Regions from separate parts of the Streptomyces sp. CA-142005 genome, predicted to be linked through region 2. Evidence: riboswitches for the same ligand, from Rfam matches in the RefSeq annotation. Region 2 holds a riboswitch; the other holds the start of a gene.
What was found. Region 2 has a riboswitch for ZMP and ZTP ahead of ACQPXS_RS42100 (bifunctional 5,10-methylenetetrahydrofolate dehydrogenase/5,10-methenyltetrahydrofolate cyclohydrolase). Riboswitches for the same ligand answer to the same signal wherever they lie in the genome.
Positions count from the first base shown of each region.

Region 1: it holds a riboswitch for ZMP and ZTP, as region 2 does, so the genes downstream of both, ACQPXS_RS28345 (glycine hydroxymethyltransferase) here and ACQPXS_RS42100 (bifunctional 5,10-methylenetetrahydrofolate dehydrogenase/5,10-methenyltetrahydrofolate cyclohydrolase) in region 2, are expected to answer to the same signal.

Region 1 covers NZ_CP192078.1:6,029,125-6,044,453, reverse strand. Annotated here, with positions in the region: gene trpS (tryptophan--tRNA ligase) at 1-450, opposite strand, end outside; gene ACQPXS_RS28345 (glycine hydroxymethyltransferase) at 592-2,043, opposite strand; ZMP/ZTP riboswitch at 2,076-2,164, opposite strand; gene rocD (ornithine--oxo-acid transaminase) at 2,279-3,484, shown strand; gene ACQPXS_RS28335 (glutathionylspermidine synthase family protein) at 3,496-4,680, opposite strand; gene ACQPXS_RS28330 (hypothetical protein) at 4,694-5,029, opposite strand; gene ACQPXS_RS28325 (DMT family transporter) at 5,189-6,019, shown strand; gene ACQPXS_RS28320 (hypothetical protein) at 6,714-9,140, opposite strand; gene ACQPXS_RS28315 (hypothetical protein) at 9,326-9,853, shown strand; partial or broken gene ACQPXS_RS28310 (PLP-dependent aminotransferase family protein) at 9,861-9,998, opposite strand; gene ACQPXS_RS28305 (hypothetical protein) at 9,966-10,115, shown strand; gene ACQPXS_RS28300 (ABC transporter substrate-binding protein) at 10,122-11,078, opposite strand; gene ACQPXS_RS28295 (ABC transporter permease) at 11,080-13,008, opposite strand; gene ACQPXS_RS28290 (quaternary amine ABC transporter ATP-binding protein) at 13,008-14,108, opposite strand; gene ACQPXS_RS28285 (GMC family oxidoreductase) at 14,105-15,329, opposite strand, start outside.
Region 2 covers NZ_CP192078.1:9,113,241-9,128,569, reverse strand. Annotated here, with positions in the region: gene ACQPXS_RS42125 (acyltransferase domain-containing protein) at 1-10, shown strand, start outside; gene ACQPXS_RS42120 (hypothetical protein) at 534-839, opposite strand; gene ACQPXS_RS42115 (nuclear transport factor 2 family protein) at 1,015-1,380, shown strand; gene ACQPXS_RS42110 (MarR family winged helix-turn-helix transcriptional regulator) at 1,435-1,977, opposite strand; gene ACQPXS_RS42105 (hypothetical protein) at 2,037-2,876, shown strand; ZMP/ZTP riboswitch at 2,903-2,984, shown strand; partial or broken gene ACQPXS_RS42100 (bifunctional 5,10-methylenetetrahydrofolate dehydrogenase/5,10-methenyltetrahydrofolate cyclohydrolase) at 3,010-3,693, shown strand; gene ACQPXS_RS42095 (CU044_5270 family protein) at 3,733-4,728, opposite strand; partial or broken gene ACQPXS_RS42090 (RNA polymerase sigma factor) at 4,976-5,488, opposite strand; gene ctaD (aa3-type cytochrome oxidase subunit I) at 5,595-7,229, shown strand; gene ACQPXS_RS42080 (hypothetical protein) at 7,226-7,564, shown strand; partial or broken gene ACQPXS_RS42075 (glycosyltransferase) at 7,576-8,283, shown strand; gene ACQPXS_RS42070 (alcohol dehydrogenase) at 8,314-9,339, opposite strand; gene ACQPXS_RS42065 (TetR/AcrR family transcriptional regulator) at 9,659-10,321, opposite strand; gene ACQPXS_RS42060 (YncE family protein) at 10,472-11,725, shown strand; gene ACQPXS_RS42055 (cellulase family glycosylhydrolase) at 11,791-13,656, opposite strand; gene ACQPXS_RS42050 (GTP-binding protein) at 13,739-15,329, opposite strand, start outside.

The DNA of each region.
Region 1 (15,329 bases), 3.1 Mb from region 2:
CGGCACCTCGTTCGCCTGGTACAGCAGGATGTCGGCGACCTGGAGGATCGGGTACGTGAACAGGCCGACGGAGGCACGGTCGGCGCCCTGCTTGGCGGACTTGTCCTTGAACTGGGTCATGCGGCTGGCCTCGCCGAAGCCGGTGAGGCAGTTCATGATCCAGGCGAGCTGGGCGTGCTCGGGGACGTGGCTCTGGACGAAGAGCGTGCAGCGGTCCGGGTCGAGTCCGGCCGCGAGCAGCTGGGCGGTGGCCAGCCTGGTGTTGGCCCGCAGCTCCTTCGGGTCCTGCGGGACCGTGATCGCGTGCAGGTCCACGACCATGTAGAACGCGTCGTGGGACTCCTGCAGGGCCACCCACTGGCGGACGGCGCCGAGGTAGTTGCCGAGGTGGAACGAGCCGGCGGTGGGCTGGATGCCGGAGAGCACGCGGGGGCGATCAGCAGTGGCCATGTCGCCCATTCTCTCATCGGCTGAGGGTGGGATCGGCCTGTGAGGTGGGCGTGGTTTCGGAGCGTCGGGGACTGCGCGTGGTCCGTGGTCACCCGCGCAGTGCCCCGCTCCCCTCGGGCCGGCTGCCCCTCGCGGCGTTGATCAGCCCAGGTCGACTTCCGGGTACAGCGGGAAGCCCGCCACCAGGTCCGTCGCCCGCTGGGCGATTTCCTGGGCGACCTTCTCGTCCAGGACGTGGGCCGCCTTGGAGGGGGCACCCGACTTGGTGGTGCCCGGCTCGGTGGTGGTGAGCACGCGGTCGATGAGGCCGGCGACCTCGTCCATCTCGGCGGTGCCCAGGCCCCGGGTGGTCAGGGCGGGGGTGCCGATGCGGATGCCGGAGGTGTACCAGGCGCCGTTGGGGTCGGCCGGGATGGCGTTGCGGTTGGTGACGATGCCGGAGTCCAGCAGGGCGGCCTCGGCCTGGCGGCCGGTGAGACCGTAGGAGGTGGCGACGTCGATCAGGTTGAGGTGGTTGTCGGTGCCGCCGGTCACCAGGGTGGCGCCGCGCCGCATGAGGCCTTCGGCCAGGGCGCGGGAGTTGTCGACGATGCGCTGGGCGTAGCCCTGGAAGGCGGGCTGCCGCGCCTCGGCGAGGGCGACGGCCTTGGCGGCCATCACGTGCGGCAGGGGGCCGCCGAGGACCATCGGGCAGCCGCGGTCGACCTGGTCCTTGAGGGAGTCGTCGCACAGGACCATGCCCCCGCGCGGGCCGCGCAGCGACTTGTGGGTGGTGGTGGTGACGATCTGGGCGTGCGGGACCGGGTCGAAGTCGCCGGTGAGGACCTTGCCGGCGACGAGGCCCGCGAAGTGGGCCATGTCGACCATCAGGGTCGCCCCGACCTCGTCGGCGATCTCGCGCATGATCCGGAAGTTCACCAGCCGGGGGTAGGCCGAGTAGCCGGCGACGATGATGAGCGGCTTGAACTCGCGGGCCTGGGCGCGCAGGGCCTCGTAGTCGATGAGGCCGGTGGCCGGGTCGGTGCCGTAGGAGCGCTGGTCGAACATCTTGCCGGAGATGTTCGGGCGGAAGCCGTGGGTGAGGTGGCCGCCGGCGTCCAGGGACATGCCGAGCATGCGCTGGTTGCCGAAGGCCTGGCGCAGTTCGGCCCAGTCGGCCTCGGTCAGGTCGTTGACCTGGCGGGCGCCGGTCTTCTCCAGGAAGGGGGCCTCGACCCGGTCGGCGAGGACGGCCCAGAAGGCGACGAGGTTGGCGTCGATGCCGGAGTGCGGCTGGACGTAGGCGTGGCGGGCGCCGAAGAGCTCGCGGGCGTGCTCGGCGGCCAGGGCCTCGACGGTGTCGACGTTGCGGCAGCCGGCGTAGAAGCGGCGGCCGACGGTGCCCTCGGCGTACTTGTCGCTGAACCAGTTGCCCATCGCCAGCAGGGTGGCCGGGGAGGCGTAGTTCTCGGAGGCGATCAGCTTGAGCATCTCGCGCTGGTCGGCGACCTCCTGGCCGATCGCGTCGGCGACTCGCGGTTCGACGGCGCGGATGACGTCGAGGGCGGCTCGGAAGGCGGTGGACTCGGTGGAGAGGGGCTGCTGCTCTGGCATGAGGACCTCCGGACGGTGTGCGTACAGCGTTCACGTTCGGCCCAGGCGCACGGCACTTTCCCGCTGGGGCCGCTTCCCGATGGTCCGTCCCATCCCAAGCGCGCCAGTCACGGCCCGCTGATCAGCCTACCGGGCGAGCCGGACGGCGCAGGTCCCGCGTCCACCATGCGAGCGACGATAGGAAAGAGGTCACCGTCGTGTTCCCGAAGTGTTCTCGTCGGATCCGGGAGAGGCCATGACCACTGCAGAAGACCTCATCAGCGCCGCCGAGGCGCACTGTGCTCCCACCTACCGTCCGCTGCCGGTCGTCGTGGCGACGGCGGAGGGGGCGTGGATGACGGATGTGGAGGGGCGGCGGTATCTGGATCTGCTGGCCGGTTACTCGGCGCTCAACTTCGGGCACGGCAACCGGCGGCTGATCGAGGCGGCGAAGGCCCAGCTGGAGCGGGTGACGCTGACGTCCCGCGCCTTTCTGCACGACCGGTTCGCGGCGTTCTGCACGGAGCTCGCCGAGCTGTGCGGGATGGAGATGGTGCTGCCCGTGAACACCGGCGCGGAGGCGGTGGAGAGCGCGGTGAAGACGGCCCGGAAGTGGGGCTACCGGGTGAAGGGGGTGCCCGGGGAGATGGCGAAGATCGTGGTGGCGGGCGGCAACTTCCACGGGCGTACGACGACGATCATCAGCTTCTCCACCGATCCGGAGGCCCGGGCGGACTTCGGGCCGTACACGCCGGGCTTCGAGATCGTGCCGTACGGCGATCTCACGGCGATGCGTCAGGCGCTGACGGAGAACACCGTGGCGGTGCTGCTGGAGCCGATCCAGGGCGAGAACGGGGTGATCGTGCCGCCGGCCGGCTATCTCCCCGCCGTCCGGGAGCTGACCCGTGAGCGGAACGTGCTCTTCGTCGCCGACGAGGTCCAGTCGGGTCTCGGCCGTACCGGGCGGACCTTCGCGTGCGAGCACGAGGGGGTGGTCCCGGACATGTACGTGCTGGGCAAGGCGCTGGGCGGCGGGATCGTGCCGGTGTCGGCGGTGGTGTCGAGCGCGGAGGTGCTCGGGGTGTTCCGGCCGAACGAGCACGGCTCGACGTTCGGCGGGAATCCGCTGGCCTGCGCGGTGGCGCTGGAGGTGATCGCGATGCTGCGCACGGGCGAGTTCCAGGCCCGGGCCGCCGAGCTGGGCGAGCGGATGCACCGGGCGCTGGGGGCACTGCTGGACACGGGCGCGGTGACGGCGGTGCGCGGGCGTGGGCTGTGGGCGGGCGTGGACATCGCGCGGAAGGCCGGCACGGCGAGGGAGGTCTCGGAGCGGCTGATGGACCGCGGGGTGCTGGTGAAGGACACCCACAGCGCCACCGTGCGGATCGCTCCGCCGCTGGTGATCAGCGAGGAGGACCTGGACTGGGGGCTGGAGCAGTTCCGGGCGGTACTGAGCGGCTGACAGCAGGCGCGCTAGAGGATCACATGGGGCAGGAAGCGGGCGTACTCGTCGGTGATCAGGCCGGAGGACTCGCGGATGCCGAGGCCGGCCGGCTCGTTCTGGACGACCCAGGCGCCGAGGACGACGTGGTTGCCGTCGAAGGCGGGCAGCGGGGCGAGCTGCTGGTAGCAGCAGGGTTCGTCGCGGAGTACGGCCGGGGCGCCCGCCTGGTGGACGGTGACGCCCTCGCCCTCGCGGCCGAGCAGGGGTTTGGCGACGTAGCCGGGTGCGCAGGCCAGCTCGCGCGGGCCGTCGAGGTAGGCGGGGAGGAGGTTGGGGTGGCCGGGGTACAGCTCCCAGAGGATCGCCAGCAGGGCCTTGTTGCTGAGCAGCATCTTCCAGGCGGGTTCGATCCACAGGGTGCTGCCGGTGCCGCCGCCGTTGTCGAGGGTGTCCAGGACGTGCCCGCCGAAGGCGTCGGTGGTGAGCCACTCCCAGGGGTAGAGCTTGAAGATGCCGCGGATGAACCGGAGTTGGTTGTCGACGAAGCGGCCGGAGAGGGTGTCCCAGCCGATCTCCTCCATGGACAGCCAGTCGGTGTCGAGGCCGGCCTGTTCGGCGGTCTCCTTCAGATAGGCGACCGTCATCAGATCCTCACCGAGTTCGTCGGCCGAGGAGTGCGCGAAGTGCAGCGGGCTGCCGGGAGGCAGCAGCGCGGCCTGGGTCCGCCAGGCCTCGACGAGGCGTTCGTGCAGGGAGTTCCACTGGTCGGCGCCGGGGAAGCGGTCCTCCATCCAGAACCACTGGGGCGAGGCGGCCTCCACCAGTGAGGTCGGGGTGTCGGCGTTGTACTCCAGCAGCTTGGCCGGGCCGGTGCCGTCGTAGCGGAGGTCGAAGCGGCCGTAGACGGAGGGGAGTTCGGTGCGGCGCCGCCAGGCCTCGGTGACGGCGGCGGCCACGCCGGGGTCGGTGATGCCAAGGTCGGCGAGCCGGTCCTTCGCCACGATGTGCTCGGCGGCCGCGAGGCACATGTGGTGCAGTTCCTCGACGGTCTCCTCCAGCGCCTCGATCTCGTCCAGGGTGAAGACGTAGTAGGCGCTCTCGTCCCAGTAGGGGCGCAGGGAGCCGTCGGGGTGGCGGGTGAGGGGGTAGACGAGCCCCTGCTCCTCGACGGTCCGCTGCCAGCCGGGGCGGGGGGTGGTGGTACGGCGTTCCATGGGCCGGTGCCGGTCAGCCGCCGGAGCTGTGGTGGCCGCCGCCGAAGCCGCCGCGGTGGACTCCGGTGCCGCCCGAGCTCTTGTGGGGCTTGATGAAGGAGCCGCCGCTCACCCAGGAGCCCTTCTTCTTGCCGCCGTAGTACCAGCCGCCGTTCACCGAGGTCTTGAGGGAGGAGGTCTTGCAGTTCTTGTCGGAGACGACCTTGTAGCCCTTGGCGTAGGTGTAGCTGTCGCGGTCGACGCAGCGCTTGTCCGGGTCGGACGAGCAGGCGGTGAGGGCGGCGGCCAGCAGGCCCATGCCGCCGAGGACGACCGTGCCGGAGCGCAGCCGCCGCCGGGTGTCAGCCATGTTCGTGTCTCCCCCGTGTCCGTGTCCGTGGCCGTGTCCGTGTGCGTGGACGTGTCCGTGTGGCGTGATGCCGGCGGTCAGCCTAGAGAACGGTAAGAGCGCAGGCCACGGGGGGTGGCCGGATCGGCCGTCTCCTAGAGTCCCTTTGTGGTCTTTGGAATGGTGTGCGCCCTTGGCGCGGCGGTCTGCTTCGGCACCGCGACGGTGTTGCAGGCGGTGGCCGCGCGGGCGGCGGGCACGGAGGGGGCCGGCGGCGAGGCGGCCCTGCTGCTGCGGGCGCTCAGACAGTGGCGGTATCTGGCGGGACTGGCGCTGGACGGGCTCGGCTTCCTGTTCCAGATCGCGGCGCTGCGGTCCCTGCCGATCTATGCGGTCAGCGCGGCCCTGGCGTCGAGTCTGGCGGTGACCGCGGTGGTGGCGGCGCGCCTGCTGCGGGTGCGGCTGAGCGGCACGGAGTGGACCGCGGTGGCCGTGGTGTGTGCCGGGCTGGCGATGCTCGGACTGGCGTCCGGCCCGGAGGGCGAGGAGGGCGGCTCGGACGCGTTGGGGTACGTGATGCTCGCCGTGGCGGTCGGGATGCTGCTGCTGGCCCTCGCGGGCGGGCGGCTGTCCGGCCCGGGGCGGGCGCTGGCGCTCGGGCTCGGGGCCGGTTTCGGGTTCGGGGTGGTGGAGGTGTCGGTCCGGCTGATCGACAGCCTCGCGCCACTGGACCTGCTGACCAACCCGGCGGTCTATGCGCTGCTGATCGGGGGCGGCGCCGCGTTCATGCTGCTGACGTCGGCTCTCCAGCGGGGCTCGGTGACCACCGCGACCGCCGGGATGGTGCTCGGGGAGACGATCGGACCCGCGGCGGTGGGGGTGGTGTGGCTGGGAGACCGCACGAGGGAGGGGCTGACCTGGCTGGCGGTCCTGGGGTTCGTGGTGGCCGTGGTGGGGGCGATGGCGCTGGCGCGCTTCGGCGAGGCGCCGGTGGTGGCCGAGGAGAGCTGAGGCCGCCTCCTCGGGCGGGCTCCGCAGCGCAGACCGACCGGACGCGACCTCCTGCTGCCCCTCACGGCGAGACACGGAAGGCCCCCACCCAGGGAAATCCTCCCGGGCGGGGGCCTCGCAGGTGCCGGGCCGGCCGGCTCAGGCCCCCACCCCTCCCCGTGACACGGCCGCGCCTGAACCAGAGCAGGACCGTCCCTCGGGCAGGTTCCTCTACGAAGACCCGGCCGGACGCGAACCTCCTGCCGCCCCTCACCACGAGACACGGAAGGCCCCCACCCAGGGAAAACCTCCCGAGTGAGGGCCTCACAGGTGCCGGGCCGGCCGGCTCAGGCCCCCACCCCTCCCCGTGACACGGCCGCGCCTGAACCAGAGCAGGACCGTCCCTCGGGCAGGTTCCTCTACGAAGACCCGGCCGGACGCGAACCTCCTGCCGCCCCTCACCACGAGACACGGAAGGCCCCCACCCAGGGAAAACCTCCCGAGTGAGGGCCTCACAGGTGCCGGGCCGGCCGGCTCAGGCCCCCACCCCTCGCCCATGACATGGCCGCGCCTGAACCAGAGCAGGACCGTCCCTCGGGCAGGTTCCCCTGCGCAGACCCGGCCGGACGCGAACCTCCTGCCGCCCCTCACCACGAGACACGGAAGGCCCCCACCCAGGGAAATCCACCGGGTGGGGGCCGGTCGGCTCGGGTCTCTACCTCTCGCCGGTGGTGCGGCGGCGCTTGAGCCAGAGCAGGACCGTTCCGGCCGCGAGGAGTGCGGCGGCGATCCCGGCGATGCCGAGTACCCGGGTTCCGGTGCTCGCGAGGCCGCCGCCCTGGTCCTCATCGGTGGGCGGGGAGGCGGGCGGTGTGTGTCCTCCCGCGGGGGTGGAGTGTCCCGGCGCCGGGCTGTGGCCGGTGGGGGACGTGGTGGGCTGGTGGGTGGGGGTGCTGGTGTGCGTGGGGGCGGGGGTCGGGGTCGGGTTGTCCCCGCCGCCGGTGCCGGTGGACTCGCTGCCACCGCCGAGCAGGGCCAGCTTCGGGTTGTCGGCGCTCTCCGCCTGGGCCTGAGTGGCGATCCTGGTCGTCTTCTTCAGATGCGGGTGCTCGACCTGGAACTCGACGCGGGTGACGTTGCGACGGGGCGCCTTGCCGAAGTCGACGCCGCCCATGACGCACATCTTCTGCTGCCCGCCGAACTGGCAGGGGTAGGAGTAGTCGCCCTTGGTGAAGGAGACCATGTACTCGTCCCAGGTCTTCTTCGGCGTCCACTTGGCGTTGGGAGCGCGCAGCGGCCACCGGCTGACGTTGCCGCTGTTGATGACGGAGTGGTAGTCGGAGGCCTGCTGCGCGTCCTGCTGGCGGACGTACTCGGCGGCGACGCGGGCGCTGTAGACGCGGCGCAGGTCGGCGTACTGGGGCGCGGTGTTCACCTTCTGCTCGACGCCGGGGATGATGTACTGCTTGAGCAGGTTGTTCGCCGTGTTCTGCTGGGCCTTGGTCAGGGTGCACGTGCCGTTGGGGTCGGGCGTCTTGCGCTCGATGTGGGCGACGTTGACCTTCAGCGGCGTGTCGAGGATGTAGAGGCCGTCGTCGTCGGCGCGGACCTTGGCGGTCTTGGGCGTGATCCACAGGCGGATGGTGTCGCCGCAGTCGAGTCCGGCGGCCTGCATGGCGTCCCAGTACTTCTTGCCCGGGTCCTTGCGGGGGTCGACGTCCTTGGCGTAGTCGTGCTTCATCTGGAGATCGGCCTCCAGCAGGACGCGACCGGCGTCAGTCTTGCCGAACGTCTTGTCCATGATCGTGTCGGGCTGGTCCGGGTTGAGGTTGACCCAGAACTTGTCCGGGGTGAGCGCGAGCCAGGTGAAGAAGGAGTCGGAGATCAGCTGGGCCTTGGCCTTGCCTCCCCAGCCGTAGTCCTTGCTCTCGTCCTGGATCCTGTTCGCGGAGAAGGCGTAGGGCAGGCCCTTGCCCTTGACGGGCTTGCCGACGTAGGAGAGGTCGAGGGTGGAGAAGTCCACTCCGCCCGGCCCGCGCACGCCGAAGTTGGAAGCGCCGTTCTTCCCGATGCGCTGGAGCTGCTTCTCCATGTCGAGGGGGGTGGCCGGGGACCGGCCGATGGTGCGGGCGGCGCCGCCGGCGGCCCGGTTGTCGCCGTTCGCGGCGAAGTTCGGGTCGGGAAGCGTCGAGCCCGGCACGTTCTTGTAGCTGACGGACTTGTACCTGGGGATGTCGGTGGACACGTGCTCGTACGCCCGCACGCGGGACTGGCCGCTCGCGTCCTTGTACGCGTCGGCCATGCGGCCGAGGTACTTGGTGGTGGCGGAGTCCTTGGACTGGCCGTTGACGTAGGCGATCTTCCCGTTGTTGAAGCGGGGGTCCTCCAGGAACTTCTGGTTCGCGAAGTCCTGCCCGGTGTCACGCCCCGGTCCCGCCTTGAACTCCAGGAACTGGCCCGTCTTGTAGTTGACGGCGTCGAACTTGCGGACCAGCGGCTTCATCCGGCCGGTCTTGGGGTCCTTGACCATGATGGTCTTGCCGTCTTTGTCCTTGATCTCGATCTCTTCCTGGCACAGCCAGTCCTCGCCGACCAGGCCGAGATCGTTGATCACCTTCGTCTCGAACGCGGCGCCGCGCTTGTTGTTGTTGTGCGGCAGGATGTAACCGTCCGAGAGCCACTTCGAGAACGTCGAGTACTTCGGCGTCTTGCCCTGGTTGTCGGCGAGGTACTTCTTGTAGCGGGCGAAGGCACGCTCTTCGCTGTTCTCCGGGTACTTGGTGTAGGGCTTGTCGAACTTGTCGAGGAACGCGTCGCGTTGCTTGATCTGCTCCTCGGTCGGGTTCTCCGCATCGCCCGGCAGCGTCAGTCCGTCGAAGGTCTGCCGCGGGGCGTCGAAGGGGTAGGAGTCCCAGTCGCCCGGGGCGCGGACGTGGATGTTGCGGTCCCACGGCAGATCGTTCGTGCCCGGCTTCGTCGCGGTGACCTCGGGAAGGCTGTCACAGCGCTTGCCCTTGGCCGCGTACGCGGCGTCGCCCGGCAGGCCGGGCAGCCCGGTCACGGTCAGCACACCGGCCGCGGCTAAGGCCAGCACGGCACGCGCCCACACCGGTCGGCGGGCCGCAAGTATCTGTTGAGTCACGAGACTTCTCCACTGGGAGCCCACGCGATGTGGGTTCTCGTACGGCGCCAGGGGCCCCCGTTGCATGTGTGGCGCCGCAGGAGCCCTCACCCTATGCACCGGGCCGGTTGACGCGCCCCCGTCAACTCGCCCCGCACACAGGATCGTCACAACCTGCCGCTCCGGCCGGTCGTAGAGTGCCGGGCATGCGCCCCATCGACGCCCCCTCCTACCGGAACAACCCGCATCTGAACGCCTGGCTGGACACCGCCCGCGCCGACTTCACGGCCCTCGCCGAACAGACCGGCGGCCGGTGGGACTTCTCCCCCGGCTCCCTCCCCCGCCTCGAACGTCTCGTCCTGGACCGCTACGCCACCTGGGAGGAGCAGTACGACGACCGGCGAGGCCCGTTCCTGCGGGCGGTCGCCTGGTACCTGGGGGAAGTCCTCGTACGGCACCACGACGCGGTCTGGGTGTGGCCGCCCGACACTCCCTGCCCCAGCCGGGAACGGTCGTGCCCGTCCCTGACCTACCCGTACGACCGGCTCACCGGGCCGGAGACCGACGCCGTGGCCGCGTCGGAGGAGGAAGGCGAGTCCCTACTCCCGACCGTCGATCCGCACCAGATCGTCGGCGCCCTCTACCGGGCGGAGAACTCCCATCTGGGCGTCGCCCTGGAGCACTTCGAGGGTTGGCGCGACGAACTCCGCCCCTGGCTCGCGTCGGACGCCTGACCCGCTGGGGCAACACCCGGCACAACGCCTCCAGCGCCCCCGCCCACGCGCTGTCCGGCGGTGTCGCGTACCCCACGACCAGGACGTCCAACGGCTCGGCGACGGCCTCCGGATGGCGGTGGAAGGCGAGGCCGTGCAGGGCCAGGGCCCCGAGTTCGCCGAGCTCGGCGAACTCGGGGCCATCCGCATCACGTTCGGACCGGGACTGCAGCGGCTGGCCACCGCGGCGGTCCGGGACATCGCCGCCACCCTCAAGGGCTGAGGGGGTTCAGGACAGCCACCCCTTCCAGACGTCGGGGTGGCTGTCCACCCACTTCTTCGCCGCGTCCTGGGGCGACAGCTTCTGGTCGGCGATCATCAGGGAGACCTCGTTCTGGTCCTCGGTCGTCCACCGGAACTTCTTCAGGAAGGCCGCCGCCTTGCCGCCCGACTCGGCGAAGCCGGCGTTGAGGTACTTCTGCAGCGGGGTGTGCGGGTAGGCGCAGGCGACCTTCGCCGCGTCCGCGTCGCAGCCGTCCTTGTACGGCGGCAGCTTCACCTCGGTCATGGGGACCTTCTCGAACAGCCACTGGGGGGCGTACCAGTAGGTCAGGAAGGGCTTCTTCGCCTTGGCGAACTGTTTCATCTGGGTGATCTGGGCGGCCTCGGAGCCGGCGAAGACGACCTGGTAGTTCAGCTTCAGGTTCTTCACCAGGGCCTTGTCGTTGGTGACGTACGACGGGGAGCCGTCCATCAGCTGGCCCTTGCCTCCGCTCTCCGCGGTGCGGAAGAGGGAGGCGTACTTGTTCAGGTTCCTCCAGTCGGTGATGTCGGGGTGCTGCTTGGCCAGGTACGTCGGCACGTACCAGCCGATGTGACCGGTCACCCCGAGGCCGCCGCCCCGCGCGATCGTCTTCTTGTCCTGGACGTACCGCTTCTCCTGGTCCGGGTGGCCCCAGTCCTCCAGGATGGCGTCGACCCGGCCCTGGCTGAGCGCGTCCCAGGCGGGCACCTCGTCGACCTGGACGGTGTCGACGCGGTAGCCGAGCTTGTGCTCCAGGAGGTACTGGGCGACGGCGACGTTGGACTGCGCGCCCACCCAGGACTGCACGGACAGGGTGACGGTCTTCGAGCTGCGGGCGTTCGCGAACGGGCTGGCCTGCTTGGTCATGTCGGCGGCGCCACAGCCGGTCACCGTCGTCAGCAGCAGCAGCGAGCCCACCGCGAGTGTCGTACGTGCGCGCATGTCAGGCTCCCTTCGTCGCGCGTCGCTCGGTCGGCTGGGTCACCCGGTCGAGCATCAGGCCCAGGCAGACGATCGCGGCACCGGCCACCAGTCCGGTGGCCAGGTCGCCCTGGGCGAGGCCGAAGGCCACGTCGTAGCCGAGGGCGCCACCGCCGACCAGGCCGCCGATGATGACGACGGCGAGGACCAGGACCACGCCCTGGTTGACGGCGAGCAGCAACGACCGTTTGGCGAGGGGGAGCTGGACCTGCCACAGCTGCTGCCGGCCGGTCGCGCCGAGCGAGCGCGCGGACTCCAGGGCGGCCGGGTCGACCTGGCGCAGGCCCTGCGCGGTGATCCGGACGACGGCGGGCAGCGCGTAGACGACGGCCGCGGCGACGGCGGGGGCGCGGCCGACGCCGAACAGGGCGACGACCGGGATCAGGTACACGAACTGCGGCATGGTCTGGAACACGTCCAGGACCGGGCGCAGCGCGCGTTCGACGCGGTCGCTGCGGGCGGCGGCGATGCCGGTGGCGAAGCCGAGGACGAGGGTGACGGCGACGGCCGCGAGCACCTGGGAGAGCGTGTCGAGGGCCGGCTCCCAGACCCCGAGGACGCCGATCGCGGCCATGGCGAGGACGGCGGTCAGGGCGGTGCGCCAGGTGCCGAGCGACCAGGCCAGGGCGGCGACGATCAGCAGCACCGACCACCAGGGCAGCCACTGCAGTCCGCCGCGCACGGGGTCCAGGATCCACGTGGTGAAGTGGCCCGCCCAGTCGGCCGTACCGCCGATGACCGGGACGCCGGAGTAGAGGTGGCTGGTCATCCAGTCGACGGCGCGGTTGACCGGTTCGGCGATGTCCAGGGTCCAGCCGGCGGGCCAGTCGAGGCCGCCGAGGAGCCGGGCGGCCAGGGCCAGGGCCACGGTGCCGGCGAGGGCGTAGGCCCGGCCGGTGGTCTTCGGGCGCGCGGTGCCGGCGCCTGCCGCCGCGGTCACGCGGTCCAGGACGATCGCGAGCAGCACGATCGGGATGCCCGCGGCGAGGGCCTGGCCGACGTCGACCGAAGCGAGGGCCTGGTAGACGCGGTCGCCGAGGCCGCCGGCGCCGATGACCGAGGCGATGACGGCCATGGACAGCGCCATCATGATCGTCTGGTTGAGGCCGAGGAGGAGTTCTCCCCGGGCCAGCGGGATCCGGGCGGTCAGCAGCCGCTGGCGGCGGGTCGCGCCGAGCGACTCCACGGCCTCCAGAACTTCGGGGTCGGCGCCGCGCAGGCCGAGCGCGGTGAGGCGGGCCATCGGCGGGGCCGCGTACACGACGGTGGCGAGCACGGCCGCGGGGACGCCGATGCCGAAGACCAGGACGACGGGGAGGAGGTAGGCGAAGGCCGGGAGGACCTGCATGGTGTCCAGGACCGGGCGCAGGGCGCGGTCCAGGCGGTCGGACAGGCCGCCGGCGAGACCGAGGAGCGCGCCGACGACGACGGAGGCGAGGACGGCCACGACCATGAGCGCGAGGGTCTGCATGGTCGGCACCCACATGCCGAGGGCGCCGCAGGTGAGGAAGGCGAGCGCCGTGCCGGCGGCCAGGCGGGGGCCGGCGACGCGCCAGGCGATCAGCGCGCCGAACGCGGTGACGCCGGTCCAGCCCGCGGCGAGCAGGGCGAGGTAGACGGCGCGTACGGAGAGCACGACCGCGTTGCTGATGTAGCCGAAGAAGTAGAGGAACAGGGGGTGGCTGTCCCGGTTGTCGATGACCCAGTTGCTGGCGCTGGTGAGGGGTTTGTCCAGGCTGACGGTCAGGTGGTGGGGCCACGGTCCGCCGCGCAGGAGGGGCAGGAGTACGGCGGTGACGAGCGCGAGCAGGAGCAGTTTCGCTGCGGTTCGGCTCTTCAGCAGGCGGAGGGTGGTCGTGCGGGAGGAGGCCGGGACGGTGAGCGTTGCCATCAGACGTCCTCCGGGCTGGTGCGGGGGCCGGGTACGCACACGTCCATGCCGGCTACGACGTCCAGCAGCCGCTCGTGGTCCACGCTCCCCACGCAGGTGCCGTTCTCCAGCACGCACGCCGGTGTGCCGAGCCCGGCCACGGTTTTGATCGCGTCCGCCACCACCGCGTCCGGGGCGAGGGCGCCCGGGTGCTCCGGGCCGCCGCAGGCACCCGGCTTCATGGCCGTACGCACGGTCATCACCTGCTCGCGCGGAACGTCGCGGACGAACTCGCGGACGTAGTCGTCGGCCGGGGAGCCCACGATCTGCTCCGGCGTGCCCAGTTGGACGACCTTGCCGTCGCGCATCAGGGCGATGCGGTCGCCCAGCTTGAGTGCCTCGGACAGGTCGTGGGTGATGAAGACCATCGTGCGGCCCTCCTCGCGGTGCAGGCGGGCCACCTCGTCCTGCATGTCGCGGCGGATCAGCGGGTCGAGGGCGCTGAACGGCTCGTCGAACAGCAGCACCTCGGGGTCGACCGCCAGGGCCCGTGCGAGACCCACGCGCTGGCGCTGGCCGCCGGAGAGCTGGGCGGGGCGGCGGTGTTCCATGCCTTCGAGGCCGACCTTGGCGACGACCTCGGCGGCCCGTGCGCGCCGCTCGGCCTTGCCGACGCCCTGGATCTCCAGGCCGTACGCCACGTTGTCCAGGACCGTGCGGTGCGGGAGCAGGCCGAAGTGCTGGAAGACCATGGCGGCCCGGTGCCGCCGCAGTGCGCGCAGGCGGGCCTTGTCCATCGCGCGGACGTCCTCGCCGTCGATGGAGATCGTGCCCGCCGTCGGTTCGATGAGGCGGGTCAGGCAGCGGACGAGGGTGGACTTGCCGGAGCCCGACAGGCCCATGACCACGAAGACCTCGCCCTTGCGGACGTCGAAGGAGACGTCTCGGACGGCCGCCGTGCAGCCCGTGCGGGCGCGCAGGTCGGCGGGGTCGAGGGCGCCGAGTTCGGGGTCGGCTGGGATCCGCTGGGCCTTGGGGCCGAAGACCTTCCACAGGCCGGAGACGGAGAAGACGGGGGTGCCGGCGGTGGGCGGCTTGCGGGTGGGGACGGTGAGAGTCATCGGGCGTCACCTCCGATCAGGTCGACGGCCCTCTCCCCGACCATGAGCACCCCGATCATCGGGTTCACGGCGGTCATGGTCGGGAAGACGGACGCGTCGGCGATGCGGATGCCGTCGAGGCCGCGGATCCTCAGTTCCGGGTCCACTACGGCGAGTTCGTCGTCGGCGGCGCCCATCTTGCAGGTGCCGGCCGGGTGGTAGACGGTGTGCGCGACCTTGCGGGCGTACTCGCCGAGCTCGGCGTCGTCCTGGATCCCGGGGCCGGGGCACACCTCGCGCCTCAGCCAGCTCGCGAGCGGCTCGGTCCTGGCGATCTCACGGGCGATGCGGATGCCGTCGACCAGGGTCCGGCCGTCGTAGTCGTCCTCGTCGGTGAAGTAACGGAAGTCGAGGGCGGGCTTGACGGTCGGGTCGGCGCTGGTGAGGTAGAGGCGGCCGCGGCTCTTGGGCTTGGGGATGTTCGGGGTCATCGAGACGCCGTACGAGGGGCGCTCGTAGCCGAGCCGCTCCGGGTTGTCCGTGAACGGGATCTGGTAGAAGTGGAACATCAGGTCCGGGCCCGCGTGTTCGGGGTCGCGGCGCACGAACAGGCCCGCGTCGGAGTCCATCGCGGAGTTCTCCGGGATCGGGCCGTGGGTCTCCCAGACGATGACCGACTCGGGGTGGTCCAGCAGGTTCTCGCCGACGCCCGGCAGGTCGTGCACGACCGGGATGCCGAGGGCTTCGAGGTCCTTGCGGGGGCCGATGCCCGAGTGCAGCAGCAGACGGGGCGAGTCCACGGCGCCGGCGCACAGGACGACCTCGCCCCGGGCGCGGATCAGCAGTTCCTCGCCGTCCTTGGTGCGCACGTGCACGCCCTCGGCCCGACCCCCGGCGATCTCCAGCCTGTACGCCCAGGTCTCCAGCAGAATCGTCAGGTTCGGGCGCTCGTCCATCACCGGGTGGAGGTACGCCACCGACGCCGAGGAACGCTTGTTGTCCTCCGGGTGGTAGGCGAGGTCGAAGAAGCCCACGCCCTCGGTGAACGGCTTCCTGTTGAAGCCCTCGACGCGGGGGACGCCGAGCGCGGCCTGGGCGGCGTCGACGAAGTCGCGGGCGATGGCGTTCCGGTCCTTCTCGTCGACGGAGACGATGTTGTTCTTCAGGCGGGCGAAGTAGGCCTCCATGGGGACGGCGCCCCAGCCCTTGGCACCGGCCGCCTCCCACTCGTCCCAGTCGGAC
Region 2 (15,329 bases):
ACAGCGCTGAGGGCCGCCCCGCCGAGAACGGCCCCCGCGCACCTGCCCCGCGCCCTCGCGTCCGCACCGCTACGACGTCCGCACCCCGCTGGAGCCGGGCCCGGGTGACCGGCTCACCCGCCTGCTCCCGCAATGCCTCCCTGACCGCCCCGGGCGCTACGGCCTCGGCATTCGCACTGTCCCGCGACTGGGCGGCACTGCGGTCCGGGCCGAGCACCGGACCGGGGCCGCACAGCGCTGAGGGCCGCCCCGCCGAGAACGGCCCCCGCGCACCTGCCCCGCGCCCTCGCGTCCGCACCGCTACGACGTCCGCACCCGGCTGGAGCCGGGCCCGGGTGACCGGCTCACCAGACGGCTCCCGCAATGCCTCCCTGACCGCCCCGGGCGCTACGGCCTCGGCATCCGCACTGACCCGCGACTGGGCGGCACTGCGGTCGGGGCCGAGCACCGGATCCGGGGCCGCACAGCGCTGAGGGCCGCCCCGCCGGAAGCGGCCCCCGCGCACCTGCCGCGCGCCCTCGGGTCCGCGTCGCTCAGGCCTGGACGGCCGGCAGCAGGCCCGTCACGGGCGCCACGAGGTCGGTGAGCTGGTGCAGTTCGTTCAGCCGGTTCAGCTCGCTGACCTGGTTCAGCCCGCGCACCTGCTCGGAGACCCGGGGGACCTGCGCCTTGTGCGCGGCGGGGATGTCGCTGACGGTGAGCGAGTCGAGCATGGTCATGGGGTTGATCTGCCCGGTGTGCGGTGCGCTCTCGCCGGCCGCGTTCGCCAGCGGTGCGGCAAGGCCCGTGACCCCCGCGGCGAGGCCGAGGACGGCGACGATACGTCGTGTTGAGATCATGCTCTCAGCAACGGTTCCGAATCCCCTCCGGACACGGGCGGCGGCCCTCGCTCACTCGTGAGGCGGAGCCCGCCGTCTGCGCTTGCCGAGTCCGCCGGGCCGGGGGAGCCTCGAAGGGTGGGGGTCCGTGCGGTCCGCGCCCCGCCGGGCCGCGGGCGCCCGAAGGAGGTCACCCATGGGCACCGCGACAGGTTCCGCCTTCGACATCGAGACGCTGCGCCGGGGTATAGAAGGGAACACGGGGAACACCCTTCTGTCGCTCTACGCCGACGACGCGGAGATCCGTATCGTCGACCGCAACAACCAGCCCAGCCACCCCACCGTCCTGCGCGGGCGGGGTCAGATCGCCGAGTTGCTGGACGACATCTACAGCCGCGACATGACCCACAAGCTCGACCGGTGCGTCGTGCAGGGCGATCACGCCGCGTTCAGCGAGTCCTGCCAGTACGGGGACGGCACCCGCGTTCTCGCCGAGTCGATGATCACGTTGCGCGACGGGAAGATAGCCGACCAGTTGATCATCCAGGCGTGGGACGAGTAGGCACACCCCGGCATGACGGGCGCCGGAAGGAGCTTCGCGACGGTCCGGGTCACCTCACGGCTGACCTGGACCTTCTCGGCGCGGGCGAGCCTGGGGCGGCTGCCCCGGCTCGCCCTCGACGGTCACGACCAGCTTCCGCAGCAGGTCCGCCAGTGTGCGCCGTTCTGTTTCGGTCAGCGCTGAGAGCAGCGCGTCTTCGCCCGCGTCCTCCGCTGCCGCGTGCGCTTCGAACGCCGCGTGGCCGGCCTCGGTGAGCCGGACCCGCACGCGCCGGCGGTCACCGCTCTCCTGAGTACGCGTGATCAGCCCGGCCTCCTCGATCGGCCCCAGCCGGGCGGAGAGGGCACCGCGGGTCAGGCCCAGCCGCTCGGCGAGCCCCGAGGGACCGCACTCGTACGGCGGCCCGGATCTGCGCAGCATCAACAGCACCTTGTACTGCCAGTACTTCAGACCGTCGGCGTCCAGCACCTCCCGGCGGGCCTGCGCCGTGTGCCGGGCCAGGATCATCAGCCGGGCGGCGATGGCCTCCCGCACCGGGTCCAGCCACTCCAGCTCGCGTGCCCAGACGGCCACATGCCGGTCCACCGAGTCCTGCACCTCTGCCTCCCGCAGTAGTTTTCTTGTGGATCATTTTTCGGATAACTACTTTGCCGCGCATGACACAGACCGCACACGCCTTTGTCGATGTCGAGCAACTCATCGCCGCGCCAAGGGAATTGAGCACCGCAGGCCGCTGGCAGCGCGCCGCGCTGCTGCTCGGTTCGGTCACCGTGGACGATCCCGCCGACCACGCGAGGATCGTCCGGGCGCATGCCGAAGTCGCCCTGGAACGAGACTGGTTCGCCGGAACGGACACCGCGGCCGCCCGGATCGAGGCCGCCGAAGGAGAGTTCCCGGACGGTGACTGGGACACCGGCTTCCTCCGGCTCAGGCACACCTATGTCCGGCTGCTCCACGCCGACGGCACCCCGCGCCAGGGCCCGGCGGGCAAGGACCCCGAGGCGCTCGCCGCCCTGCGCGACCGGGCGCGCGACCTGTACGACGAGGCTCCGGACGAGGTGCGCCGGGGCTGGGCGGCGATGTACCGCGGGCTGATCGCGGACAACCACTTCGCCGACGCCCCGGCCGCCGCCGGACACTACGCGCAGGCACTGCGCGCCGGGGAGGGCGGCGCCGACGATCTGCTGGCCCGCGAGGCGCTGCGGCATCTCGGAGGGCACGACCACGACTCCGGCGAGCACGAGCGGGCCCGGGAGCGCTGGGGCCGGGCCACGGCGCTGGGCGCCCGGGCCGGCGCGGTACCCGGCACCCTCTCCCAGCAGTTGCTGCTGGCGGTCCTGGCCCGGGACACGGGCGACGAGGCGGGCGCCACGGCGCTGGCCACCGAACTGGCCCGCTGGGCACGGGCCATCGGCGCCGAGCGGCTGCATGCGGGGACGACCGCGTTTCTCGCCGGGGCCGGCCCCATGCCGTCGGTCCCCGCGGACGGCGACTGAGGGGCGTACGGCTGCTCGGTTACGCTGTGCCCGGCCGTGACTGGCGCCGAGGTGGAGTACCACCGGGGAAGCGGCCCGTGGTGGCCGCCGCGCGCCTGGGCGAGAGAGTCGATCGAGCTCAGGAGTGTGCAGCATGACCCAGGCCCGCCTCATGGACGGCACCGCGCCGTGTCTCGCGACTGTCCTGGTCGGCGAGGACCCGGCGTCCGTGACCTACGTCCGCATGAAGCAGAACCGCTGCCGCAAGGCCGGCGTCCTCTCCCGGCACGTGGCCCTGCCCGCCACCACGACCACCGATGAACTGGTGGGCAGCTGCGCGAGTTGTCGGCCGATCCGGCGGTGCACGGCGTCCTGCTCCAGCACCCGGTCGGCGACCACATCGACGAGCGCGCCGCGTTCGAGGCGATCGCGCCGGAGAAGGACGTGGACGGCGTCACCCTCGCCTCTTCGCCACGATGAGCTTCGGCCTGCCGGGCTTCGTGTCCTGCACGCCCGGCGGCATCCTGCGGCTGCTGGACGAGTACGGCGTCGACCCCGCCGGATGAGCGTGCCTGCGCGCGAGCGAAGCCCGGCCGACCTGTCGGGGGCGGTACGCGAGGCGGACATCGTGGTCGCCGCCGTGGGCCGGCCGCGGCTGATCCGCGGCCAGGACATCAAGCCCGGCGCCGCCGTGATCGACGCGGGCTACAACCCGGGCAACGTCGGCGACGTCGACTTCGACTCCGTCGTGGAACGGGCCTCCCTGATCACGCCGGTGCCGGGAGGTGTCGGCCCGATGACGATCGCCACGCTGCTGGAGCAGACCGTGGAGGCCGCGCCCGGCAGCCCGGCGCGTAGAGATCGGCGCCCGCGGGGGTCAGCGCATCCAGGCGCTGTAGTCCATCACGTCCCCGGCCTTCACCCCGTACCGGGGGTCGTCCCGGGTGAAGGTGGTCTCGAGACCGAGGACGGCGCCGGTGCGCGGATCGAGGATCAGCATGCGCCGCGCGCCCGGGGCGTCGTACGTGTACGCCTGTCCCGGCCGCCCGAGCCGGTCCGTCACCTGCCCGGCGGGGCGCAGGCCCTTGGCGTCCGCGAGGGTCCGCACCAGCGCGGCGGACTCCCGGGCACCGAGTGTCCAGTGGTCCAGCAACTCCTGGACGGAGTCCAGGAGTTCGGATGTGGTCAGGGTGCCGGGGCCGGGGCCGGGGCGGGCCGTCTCGGCGAGGTAGGCCCGCAGGGCGGCCGGCTCGTGCGGGGGGCGCGCCTCGGGCGGGGCGTCGCTCCAGCTCGGCGGGTAGTCGGTCCGGCTCAGTACCTGTCCGTCCGCCACCAGGTGGGGCGCGGCGCCCTCGTCGGTGAGGACCGGGCGGCCCGGGTGGCGCGGATCGGTCGCCACGACGAGTTCGGTGTGGCTGTCGTCCGCGTGCCACCGCACGACGCGCTCCTCGGGGAGGGTCACCGGCGGCCCGTCGTCGCTCATGCCGAGGCTCCAGGACTGCACATGGGTGCCCTTGTGCAGGCCCGGCGAACCGTCCGTGGCGGCCGCGGCGGCCAGTCGGGCCATCCGGTCCAGCGGTACGGCCGTGGACTGGGCGCGGACAGCGAGCGGGCGTGGCGCGGCGACGGCGGGCTGGCCGCTCGGGCCGCCGAGCAACGCGGTGAGCGCGGTGGCCAGCACGACGGCGGTGGCGGCGAGGCCCCACCACAGCCGGGCGCGCGGAGTGCGGAGCCGGGCGGGCCGGCGTTCGTCCCCGGCCAGCAACAGCTCCAGCCTCCGCTCGGCATGGTGGTCGAGCGGACCGTCGCCGAAGTACGGGCCATGTGCCGGCACCGGGTTGGCACGGCGCAGGAGGTCGAGTTCGTCAGGCATGGCGGGGGTCCTTGCGCAGGGGTACGCCGACGGAAACAGCGGAAGCGGAAAACGACGAGCGCCGGCCGGGTGCGTGCTCCCCGGCGGCTGAGTCATCACCGGTACGGGACGGAGAGGCCGAGGGTGTGCCTTCCCCGCTCACCTCCGCCGACGCGCCGTCCGCCGCTCCCGGACACGCAGGGCGATCAGGGAGCGGCACGCCCTCCGGCGCCTCGGGACGCGTGCGCTGCCCGGGCGGTGTCGCCGCCGCCGGCGCTGCCGGGCGCAGGCGGTCTATCTCGGCTCGCAGCCGGCGGCGGGCGCGGTGCAGGCGCATCGTCGCCGCGCGTCTGCCGCAGCCCAGGACGACCGCGATCTGCCCGGCGTCGAGCTCCTCCCAGGCCGCGAGGCGCAGTACTTCCTGGTCGGCCGGGGAGAGCCGGTCCAGGGCCTCGTGCACCCAGGCGCCGGCCGTCTCCGCGTCCGGACTGTCCACGACGTGCCGGCCGTGCGCGGCCTCGTCGTTGCCCAGCCGGTCCACCAGCCGGCGCCGGCGCCCGTAGCCGCGTACCGCGTTCGCCAGGCAGTTGCGGGCCACCCCGTACAGCCAGGGCAGCGGCGCGTCCGGCAGGTCGCGCCGGCGCCGCCAGGCGGTCGTGAACACCTCCGCCACCACTTCCTCCACCTCGTCGGCCCGTCCGTGCAGTCGCCGCGCGACATAGCGGCTGACCGCCCAGTAGTGCTCGCGGTAGGCAGCGGCGAAGATCTCGTCGTTGCTCATGTTCCGTTCGTGTCCGGCACCGCCCGGATCGTCACACCCTTCTTCCGTGATGCTTCTCGCGTCGTCCGAGTGTGACCCGTGGGCCGGGCGCGGACACAGGCGGGGCGTGAAGAGGATCAGAGACTTCAGGGGCAGCAGGGCCGTGCGGTGGATCACCAGCACCGATCACAAGACGATCGGAACGCTCTATTTGGTCACCGCGTTCGCGTTCTTCCTGATCGGCGGTGTGATGGCGCTGCTCATGCGCACCGAGCTGGCCCGGCCGGGCCTGCAGATCATGTCGAACGAGCAGTTCAACCAGGCGTTCACGATGCACGGCACGATCATGCTGCTGATGTTCGCGACGCCGCTGTTCGCCGGCTTCGCGAACTGGATCATGCCGCTGCAGATCGGCGCGCCCGACGTGGCGTTCCCGCGGCTGAACATGTTCGCCTACTGGCTGTACCTGTTCGGCTCGACCATCGCGGTGGGCGGCTTCCTCACCCCGGACGGCGCGGCCGACTTCGGCTGGTTCGCCTACTCGCCGCTGTCGGACGCCGTCCGCTCCCCGGGCGTCGGCGCCGACATGTGGATCATGGGTCTGGCCTTCTCCGGCTTCGGCACCATCCTCGGTGCGGTCAACTTCATCACCACGATCATCTGCATGCGCGCCCCGGGCATGACCATGTTCCGCATGCCGATCTTCGTGTGGAACGTGCTGCTGACCGCCGTGCTGGTCCTGCTGGCCTTCCCGGTCCTGGCGGCCGCGCTGTTCGCCCTGGAGGCGGACCGCAAGTTCGGCGCGCACGTCTTCGACGCCACCAACGGCGGCGCCCTGCTGTGGCAACACCTCTTCTGGTTCTTCGGCCATCCAGAGGTGTACATCATCGCCCTGCCGTTCTTCGGCATCATCTCCGAAGTGATCCCGGTGTTCTCCCGCAAGCCGATGTTCGGCTACATGGGCCTGATCGCCGCGACCATCTCCATCGCCGGTCTGTCCGTGACCGTGTGGGCCCACCACATGTACGTCACCGGCGGCGTGCTGCTGCCGTTCTTCTCCTTCATGACGTTCCTGATCGCGGTGCCGACCGGGGTGAAGTTCTTCAACTGGATCGGCACCATGTGGCAGGGCAGTCTCTCCTTCGAGACGCCGATGCTGTGGGTGATGGGCTTCCTGGTCACGTTCGTGTTCGGCGGGCTGACCGGCGTCATGCTCGCCTCGCCGCCGATCGACTTCGCCACCTCCGACACGTACTTCGTGGTGGCCCACTTCCACTACGTCATCTTCGGCACGGTCGTGTTCGCCATGTTCGCCGGCTTCCACTTCTGGTGGCCGAAGATGACCGGCAAGATGCTGGACGAGCGCCTCGGCAAGGTCACGTTCTGGACGCTGTTCGTCGGCTTCCACGGCACCTTCCTGGTCCAGCACTGGCTGGGCACGAACGGGATGCAGCGCCGGATTCCCGACTACCTCGCGGCCGAGGGGCTCACCACCCTCAACACGGTCTCGACGATCTTCTCGTTCCTGCTCGGCTCCTCGATGCTCCCGTTCTTCTACAACGTGTGGAAGACGGCCAAGTACGGCGAGCGGGTCGAGAGCGACGACCCCTGGGGCTACGGCCGTTCGCTGGAGTGGGCGACGTCCTGCCCGCCGCCGCGGCACAACTTCCTCGCCCTGCCGCGGATCCGCAGCGAATCCCCGGCGTTCGACCTGCACCACCCCGAGACCGCCGAAGCGGCAAGGGAGTTGAGCGCACGATGACGGCGCCGGAAGAGCGAGCTCTCGTCCGGGAGATCGAGGGCCATCTCCTGCTCGCCGCCGCACGGCAGGAGGGCCGTACGGCGGCGGTGCGCACCGCGTCCCGGCTGGGCTGGCTCACCGATGTCCAACGAGAGGCGTTGGAGCGGGAGTTCGAGGCGGAGTACCTGGCCCTGTCCCGCCGGTCGTGGCAGCGCACGGCCGACCGCGCCGAGGAACTGCGGCGGACGTACGAGACGCGCTACCGGGCGCTGCGGCAGCGCCTGCTGGCGTGTCTGCTGCTGGGATGCGCGGTGCTCGCGGCGGCGGGCCTGCTGATGGTGTCCGCCGCGGCGTAGGGGCCGCCGCGGTACGGCGGCGGTGCGGCATCGGCATACGCACCGGCATGACACGGCGGGCCCGCGAGCGACGGCGCTGGCCGGTGCACCACGGCTTCAGCCCCCTGGTGGTGCCCAGGCCCCGCGACTGGCGGGCCGGCCTCACGGTGAGCGGCTACTGGTGGCCGTACGACACGCAGACACAACTCCCCGAAGAGGTGCGGAAGTTCCTCGACGCCGGCCCGGCGCCTGTCTTCGTCGGGCTGGGCAGCGCCACCGTGCCGGACGCGGCCCGGCTCAGCGCCCAGGTGGTCGCGGCGCTGCGGCGGGCCGGGCTGCGCGGGGTGATCCAGCGCGGCTGGGGCGGGCTCGCGGCGGCCGGCGACGACATGCTGACCATCGACGACGTGCCGCACGCACTGCTCTTCCCGCGGATGGCCGCGGTGGTCCACCACGCGGGCGCGGGGACGACCGCGGCGGGGCTGCGCGCCGGGGTGCCGGCCGTGCCGGTGCCGGTCCAGTTCGACGCGGGGTTCTGGGCCGCCCGGCTGGTCGCGCTGGGGGTCGCCCCGGACGTCGTACCGCTGCGCCGCCTCACCGTGGACGCGCTGGCCCCGGCCCTGGTACGGGCCACCCGGGAGCCGGAGTTCCGGGAGCGGGCACGCCGTCTGGGCGCCCGGATCCGCGACGAGGACGGCGCCGCCCCGGTCCTCGCGGCACTGGAGCGGCTCGGCGGCTGACGCGCCGGGCCGGAGTCCGGGTGCCCGGAGTCAGCCGTTGGTGAGGACCATGCGGAAGCGGGCCTTGCCGTCGAGCATCTTCCGGTAAGCCTCGGCGGCGGCGTCCAGCGGCACGTTCTCGGTCATCGGGCGGATGCCGTGCAGGGCGCTGAACTCCATGGTGTCCTGCACGTCCCGCGAGGTGCCGGAGGGGTGACCGCGCACGACCCGGCCGCCCATGATCAGCTGGAGCGGGCTGATGCCCATCGCCTCGGGGTCCGCGCCGATGACCACGAGCTCCCCGCGCGGCGCGAGGCCGTCCACGGTGGCGGTGATGGCCTCGGAGTGCCCGGCGGTGGCCAGTACGACGCTCGCGCCGCCGAGGGACTGCAGGGCCTCGGCGACCGGGGTGCCGGAGGTGCTGTCGACGTAGTGGTGGGCGCCGAGCTGCTTGGCGAAGTCGGCCTTCTCGGCGCCCCGGGCGATCGCCACGGTCTCAAAGCCCATCGCCGCCGCGTACTGCACCCCAAGGTGCCCGAGGCCGCCCAGGCCGAGCACCGCGACCAGGTCCCCGGGCCGGGCGGAGCTGCGCCGCAGCCCGTTGTACGTGGTCACACCGGCGCAGGCCATGGGCCCGGCGTCGCTCGCCGCCAGCGCCTCCGGGATCCGGGCGAGGGCGTCGACGGGCGCGATCACCTTCTCGGCGAAGCCCCCGTCGTAGGCCCAGCCGGGGACCTTCAGATTGACGCACACGATGAAGTCGCCCCGCCGGCAGGACGGGCAGTGGCCGCAGGAGCCGCCGAACCAGCCGACCGCGACCCGGTCGCCGGCCTGGTAGCCCCAGTCCTGCGTGCCCTCGCCGAGCGCCTCGACGCGGCCGGCGATCTCGTGCCCGGCGACGACCGGGAAGGTCAGGCCCGGCACGGCGGCGTTCACGAACATGCTGTCGCTGTGGCAGACGCCGCACGCCTCGACGGCGATCCGCACCTGGCCGGGCCCCGGCTCGGACACCTCCCGTTCGGCCAGTTGGAACGGGCCGCCCGCGCTCGTCACCTGCGCGACTCGATAGGTACTCATCACATTCTCCTGGGTCAGGCGGTGTGTCCCGCGTTCCGGAGCACGGCTACGACACCCCCCGCACCAGCAGACCAGTTCCGGGCCGTTCCCGCGCGCCGAACCGTCGCCGCCCTCGCCGCCTCCGCTCTCCGGCCGCGGCTTTGCCGCCTCGGCGGCAGCGGCGGAAGCGGAAGGGGGACGGAGGTGCGGGGGCGAGAGGGGCAGCGGCCCAGCAGCGGGAGGGACGCGCCGCGGGCGCGCCGGGACCGGGGCTGGGGGCCGACAGGCCGAGCAGCACCTGTGGCACCGGTCCGGGGCCCGTCGGCCCCCGCCGCCCGTGTCACCCGCCCCCTGGCCGCCAGCCCTCCGGGCGGAGCATGCCCAGCAGCAGCCGCACCAGCTCGTCCACCACCTCGTCCAGGGTGGCGTCCACCCAGCCGGCGCTCCAGTCGTGCAGCAGGCCGTTGACGCTGCCGATGAAGGCCGTCGCGGCGAGGCGGTAGTCGCGGGGCGCCGCCTCCCCGCGTACCACGGCCGCGTCGGCCTCGGCGCGAATGAGGTCGATCCAGCGGGCCCGGCGGGCCAGTCGCTGCTCCTCCAGACGTGGGCTGACGCCGACGATCTCCACGAAGGTGATGCGGGTGCGGCGCGGGTCGGAGGTGACGTCGCGGGCGTAGGCCCGGAAGAGCACGCCGGCCCGCTCCGCCAGCGGCAGTCCGTCCGCCGTGGCGAGGGCGTCCAGAACCGCCTGTTCGGCCCAGCCGTTGACCTGGAGGTGCAGCGCGGCGAGGACGTCCTCCAGGGTGCGGAACTCCTCGTAGAACTGGCGGGTCGACAGGCCGGCGGCCTGGCTCAGCGCGGCGACCGTCGTGCTCCGGTAGCCGGGTGCGCCGCCGAAGAGCTCCAGGGCCGCGTCCAGGAAACGCCGGCGCCGCTCGGCCTGCCGTTCCTCGGCGGATCTGCCGCCGTAGCGGCCCGTCGGCGCCTTGAGCCTGCCCGTCACGTGTTCCCCCTCCGTTCGCCACCACTCCCCCAATCTTGTCGTGCACACATCTTGTCGAGCAGCCCGACCGTTCCTTACTTTTCAGTAAGTTCACTGTGAATGCGCCCGTGTTCAGATTCCCCGCACACCCCCCGAGGAAAGAGAGCAGTCATGCCTGCTTCCAGAACCAGGCACCTGTGCTCCATGGCCGCCGCCCTCGCCCTGAGCGTCGCCGGCCCGGCGACCGCCGCCTCCGCCGCGAGCGGCATCTCCGGCGGCCTGCGTGAGGTGCTGTTCGTCGGCGACAACTGGGACGGCACCGCCGATGTCATCAAATCCTCCGGCGACTTCGCCAAGATCGGCCGGATCAACGTGATCCCCGACAAGGCGGAGCGGCTGGCGGAGATCAACGCCGACCCGATCAAGTGGATCTACTACACGTCCATCCGCAACCAGGTCGGCGAGGGACACGACCAGTACGTGGACGACATGTACTCCACGCCCGACGGCAGGTCCGTGGTCGTCTCCCGGCCCAGCTTCGCGGACGTCGTCTCCATCGACCTGGCCACCGGCAAGGTCAACTGGCGCTTCCCGGTGGCGGGTTACCGCGCGGACCACATGGCGGTCTCACCCGACGGCACCCGGGTCGCGGTGTCGGCCTCGACCGCGAACAAGGTGCAGGTGCTGGACATCGACACCGGTGAGGAACTGGGCGAGTTCGGCACCGGTGACAAGCCGCACGAGAACTTCTTCACAGGCGGCGGGAAGTACATCTGGAACATGTCCATCGGCGAGGTGACCACCTCCCTCGACGCCCCGGGCTGGGACTGGACCAAGGGCGACCGCCACATCACGATCGTCGACGCGACCACGTTCAAGCAGGTCAGGACCATCGACATGCGGCAGCGGCTGGACGCGATCGGGTTGAAGGACTTCTCCGACGCCGTCCGGCCCGCCGCCTTCACGCCCGACTGGTCCAAGCTGTACTTCCAGGTGTCGTTCTTCAACGGCTTCCTGGAGTACGACGTGGCCACGGACAGGATCACCCGGGTGAAGACCCTGCCGGAGAACCCGGCGACGAACCCCGACCGCACCACCTGGCTGCTGGACTCGCGCCACCACGGCATCTCCATGAACCCCGAGGGCACCAAGCTGTGCGTCGCCGGGACGATGGACAACTACGCCACCGTGGTCGACCGGGCCTCCTTCGACGTCGGCCCGCTGATCACCGCCTCCACGCCGTACTGGGCGACCGTGAGCGGCGACGGCAAGGACTGCGTCGTCTCCGAGGCCGGCGCCGACCAGGTCACGGCCATCGACTTCGCCACCGGCCAGAAGGTGCTGTCGGTGCCGGTGGGAGACCATCCGCAGCGCGTCCGGCTGGGCCACGTCCAGGCCGACTGGACGACTCCGGCCGGGAGTTGAGCGCCGTACGGCTTCCGGGGCGACCCCACTCCCCCCGGGGGCCGTACGGCTCCCTCCGAGACGGCTCAGAAGTGCGCCGACGCCCACGCGGCCAGCTCGGACCGGGCCGCGCTCAGCAGGTCCGCCGAGGGCGCGGTGGCCCCGTCGGTCACCAGCGCGTAGTGCAGGGCCCCGGAGTCCGTGTCGGTGAGGAGCAGCCGGCGGCTGCCGGTGCCGCCCGGCTCGGGGGCGACGGCGACCGGGGTGGCGGCGCCGGTGTAGGCGGGCGGGGCGTGGGCCGTGCCCAGGTCGGAGACGACGGTGGTGGACGCGGTGGGCAAGGACGCCGGCAGATGCAGTTCGGTCGGGGCGCTGCCGGCGCCGGAGCGCCACACCAGCAGCCCGTACCGGCCGGGGCCCACCAGCTTCGCCGCGTTCGGCAACGAGGACGGCACCGGGTTCCAGGTGAGGGTGGTGGAGCCGTCGCGGGAGCGGTCCTCGTAGGTGAAGGCGAGTGCCGTACCGGCCGTGGCGCTCGGGTAGAGGCGGTCCAGCAGGCGGGCGTCCTGGCGCAGGGCGACGTTTCCGGAGTCGTCCAGGCGCACGGCGGAGAGGTCCTCGTCGTTCCAGGCGTCGCCGGAGGTGCGCACCTTGTCGGGGTTGCCGTTCATCAGCTCGTGGTGCCGGCCGTTGTAGAGGTCCCACTGCCACTGGGTGCCGGAGAGCACCGGACCGGAGGCGGCCGGGTGCGTCCACCAACCTGCCCCGGCGACGCGGGAGTCGAGGGCCTGGTACATGGCCTTCAGGACGGACGGCGCCTTGTCGGACACCGTGCCGGACAGCGGGTGTCCGAACTCGCCGACCACGGCCGCGGTGCCGGTGGCCGCGGCGCGGTCGCGGACGGCGGCGAAGTCGGAGGCGTACTGGCCGTCGGCCGCCTTGCCCCACATGAGGATGCCGGAGATGGCCTTCTGGTCGTAGAAGTGGGTGTTGAAGACGTAACGCGGGCCGAGCGTGCCCGCGTCCAGCAGTCCGCCCTCCTGTTTCTGGGTGGAGATGTTGGCGTTCCAGAAGAGGTTGGGCTCCACGAAGGCGGGCTTGTCCTGCCAGCCGGCGGCGTCCATGCGGGCGCGGAACCGCTCGTAGAACGGCCACAGCAGGTCCTTCTCCCAGGTGCGGGAGGTCTGCCCGGAGTCGTAACCGCCCGCGTAGGGCTCGTTGTACGGGTCGAATCCGGCGATGTTCGCGAACTCGGCGCTGCCCAGGTGCTGTTGGAGGTAGGTCAGGGTCGTCTGCGCGGTGGCGAGGAAGGCGTCCTGGAGGCCGTAGGCGTTGTGCCAGAAGTCGTACTGGGCTTTCCGCACGGCCGCATTCTGGGTGATGTTCTGGCCCCAGAACAGGCAGATGCCGCAGGACTCTGCCGGGTAACTCCCGGCGTCGGCCGCCCACTTGGGCGCGCCGTCACCCGTGTACCAGCTGCCGCTGTTGAACAGGTGGCGGGAGTACAGGTCCTGGTGGAAGTCGGGGAAGACGCGGATGCCCGCGTCCAGAAAGGCGCGCATCTGCTCGGTGACGGCGGCCAGATAGCCGGTGTCCGCCTGGCCGCGCACCGGTTCGGCGTGGGCCCAGGAGAGCAGGAAGCGGACGGTGTTCGCGCCGCCGAGGGCGCGCAGCGCGGTCGCGGACTTCCTCGCGTCGGCGACCGAGGCGAAGGGCAGCCCGCCGTTCTCCTCCAGCTTGGTCTCGCCCGAGACGTTGAAGCCGCGCAGGACGATCTCGCGCCCCTGGCCGTCGGTGAAGTGGCCGCCCTGCACGGTGAGCGGGGCGCCGTCGAACCAGAGGGAGTCGGCGGGAAGGGCGGGGGTGGCGGTGGCGGGCGGGAGACCCGCCACCGCCAGGAATCCACTGAGGACGACCAGAACAGCCAGCAGACGCACCCGGATATTCGGCATGTCCACCACAGTCCGGCGAGGTCCGGACGGCGTCAACACCTTCTGACTCCCTAGTAAGTTGACTAGCAGTCAGTTTGTCGGCTCAATCCCCCATCCGGCGGGTCACGTTGAGCAGGTACTCCTTCCGGTTCAGCGGGTTGTGGTCGGTGCGCGGCCGCTCGGGGACCGTGCCGCGGGTGACCGGCGCGTAGTGGTCGAACGCCGTCTCCAGCTCCCCCTCGCCCCGCGTGAGCCCGGGCAGCCGCTGCTCCAGTTCGTGCACCCGGGCGGCGGGCACGGTGCCCTCCAGCACGACGGCCGCGCCGAGTGCCCCGGTGGTCTCCGGTACGGCGCCCAGCCGGGCGAGCACCGGCAGCAGCGCGCCGAGCGCGTCCGCTGGGGCCTGAAGCCGGAAGCGGTGCATGGGCTCGTGCACCCGGGTGCCCGCCCGGCGCAGTGCCTCGGTCAGGACCAGCGGGGTCAGGCCCCGGAAGTCGTACCCGGTGCTCGACATGCTCTTGTCGAAGCCCTGGTGGGCGTGGCTCTGGCGGGGCGAGTAGCCGGAGTGGGTCATGGTGACCGTGCAGTCGGGGATGCGCCAGCCGTGCAGTCCCTGACCGAGCGTCTCGCGGACGGTGTCCTCGACGGCCTTGAAGAAGGCGTACGGCATCGAGCCCAGCTCCACCTCCAGCCGGAACGCCACGCCCGAGCCGGGCGGTGCGGGCTCGACGCGCAGGCCGACGGTGGCGAGGAACGGGTTGGCGTCCTTCTTGTTGAACTCCACGGCGTGCCCGGTGCCCACGGGCCGTTCGATGCACAGGGTCGTCGTCTCGCGGAAGGTGACCTCCAGGCCGTACTCCTCGGCGAGGGTCGCCTGGATCACCTCCTTCTGCACCTCGCCGTAGAGGGACACGGAGGTCTCGCCGCGCAGTTCGTCGTGCCGGACCCCGATGAGCGGGTCCTGTTCGGCGAGCTGGGTGAGCGCGAGGTGCAGCGAGCGCCGGTCGGTGCCGGGGCCGGGCACGACGACCGTCTCCAGGGTCGGCGGCGCGAAGTGGTGCGTGTACGCCCTCCCCGGACGCCCGAGCGCGTCACCGATCCGTACCTCGCCGAGCCCCCACACCTTGACGATCCGCCCGGCACCGGCGCTGTCCTGCCGGACGTCGGTACCGTGCTCGAACACGCTGAGCCCGGTGACGCGGCCCTCGGCACGCGGCCGGGCACCCCGGCCTGCCGACGGGCCGCCACCGGAGCTCTCCGAGCCGCCGCCGACCGCCCGGCCGTTCGTGGGGCCGCAGGCTCCCCACGCCGCCGCGAGGCCGTCGGGGGCACGGTCCTCCAACGGGCCGTCGGCGCCCCGAACCCCGGCAGGACCGCCCCCGCGGCCGTGGGTGACACGGCTCGCTACTCGGACGCCGGCGGCCCGCCCCTCCGCACGGTCTCCCGCGGCCGGACCGCTGACCGGGCCGTCGACGGCCGGACCTTGCGCACTGCCGTCCGCCGCCGGCCCCCGCGCACGACGGCGGACAGCCCGGCCCGCCGCGCCGCCCCCCTGTCCCTGCACCGGGCCGTCGCCGCCCCGCCCGTTCCCCTGGCCGTCGGCCGCTGCCCCCTCCACCCGACGGTCGTCCGCCGGGTCCCCGTCTCCCCCGTCCCCGAAGGGGATCCGGTCGCGGACGTACAGGGTGCCCGAG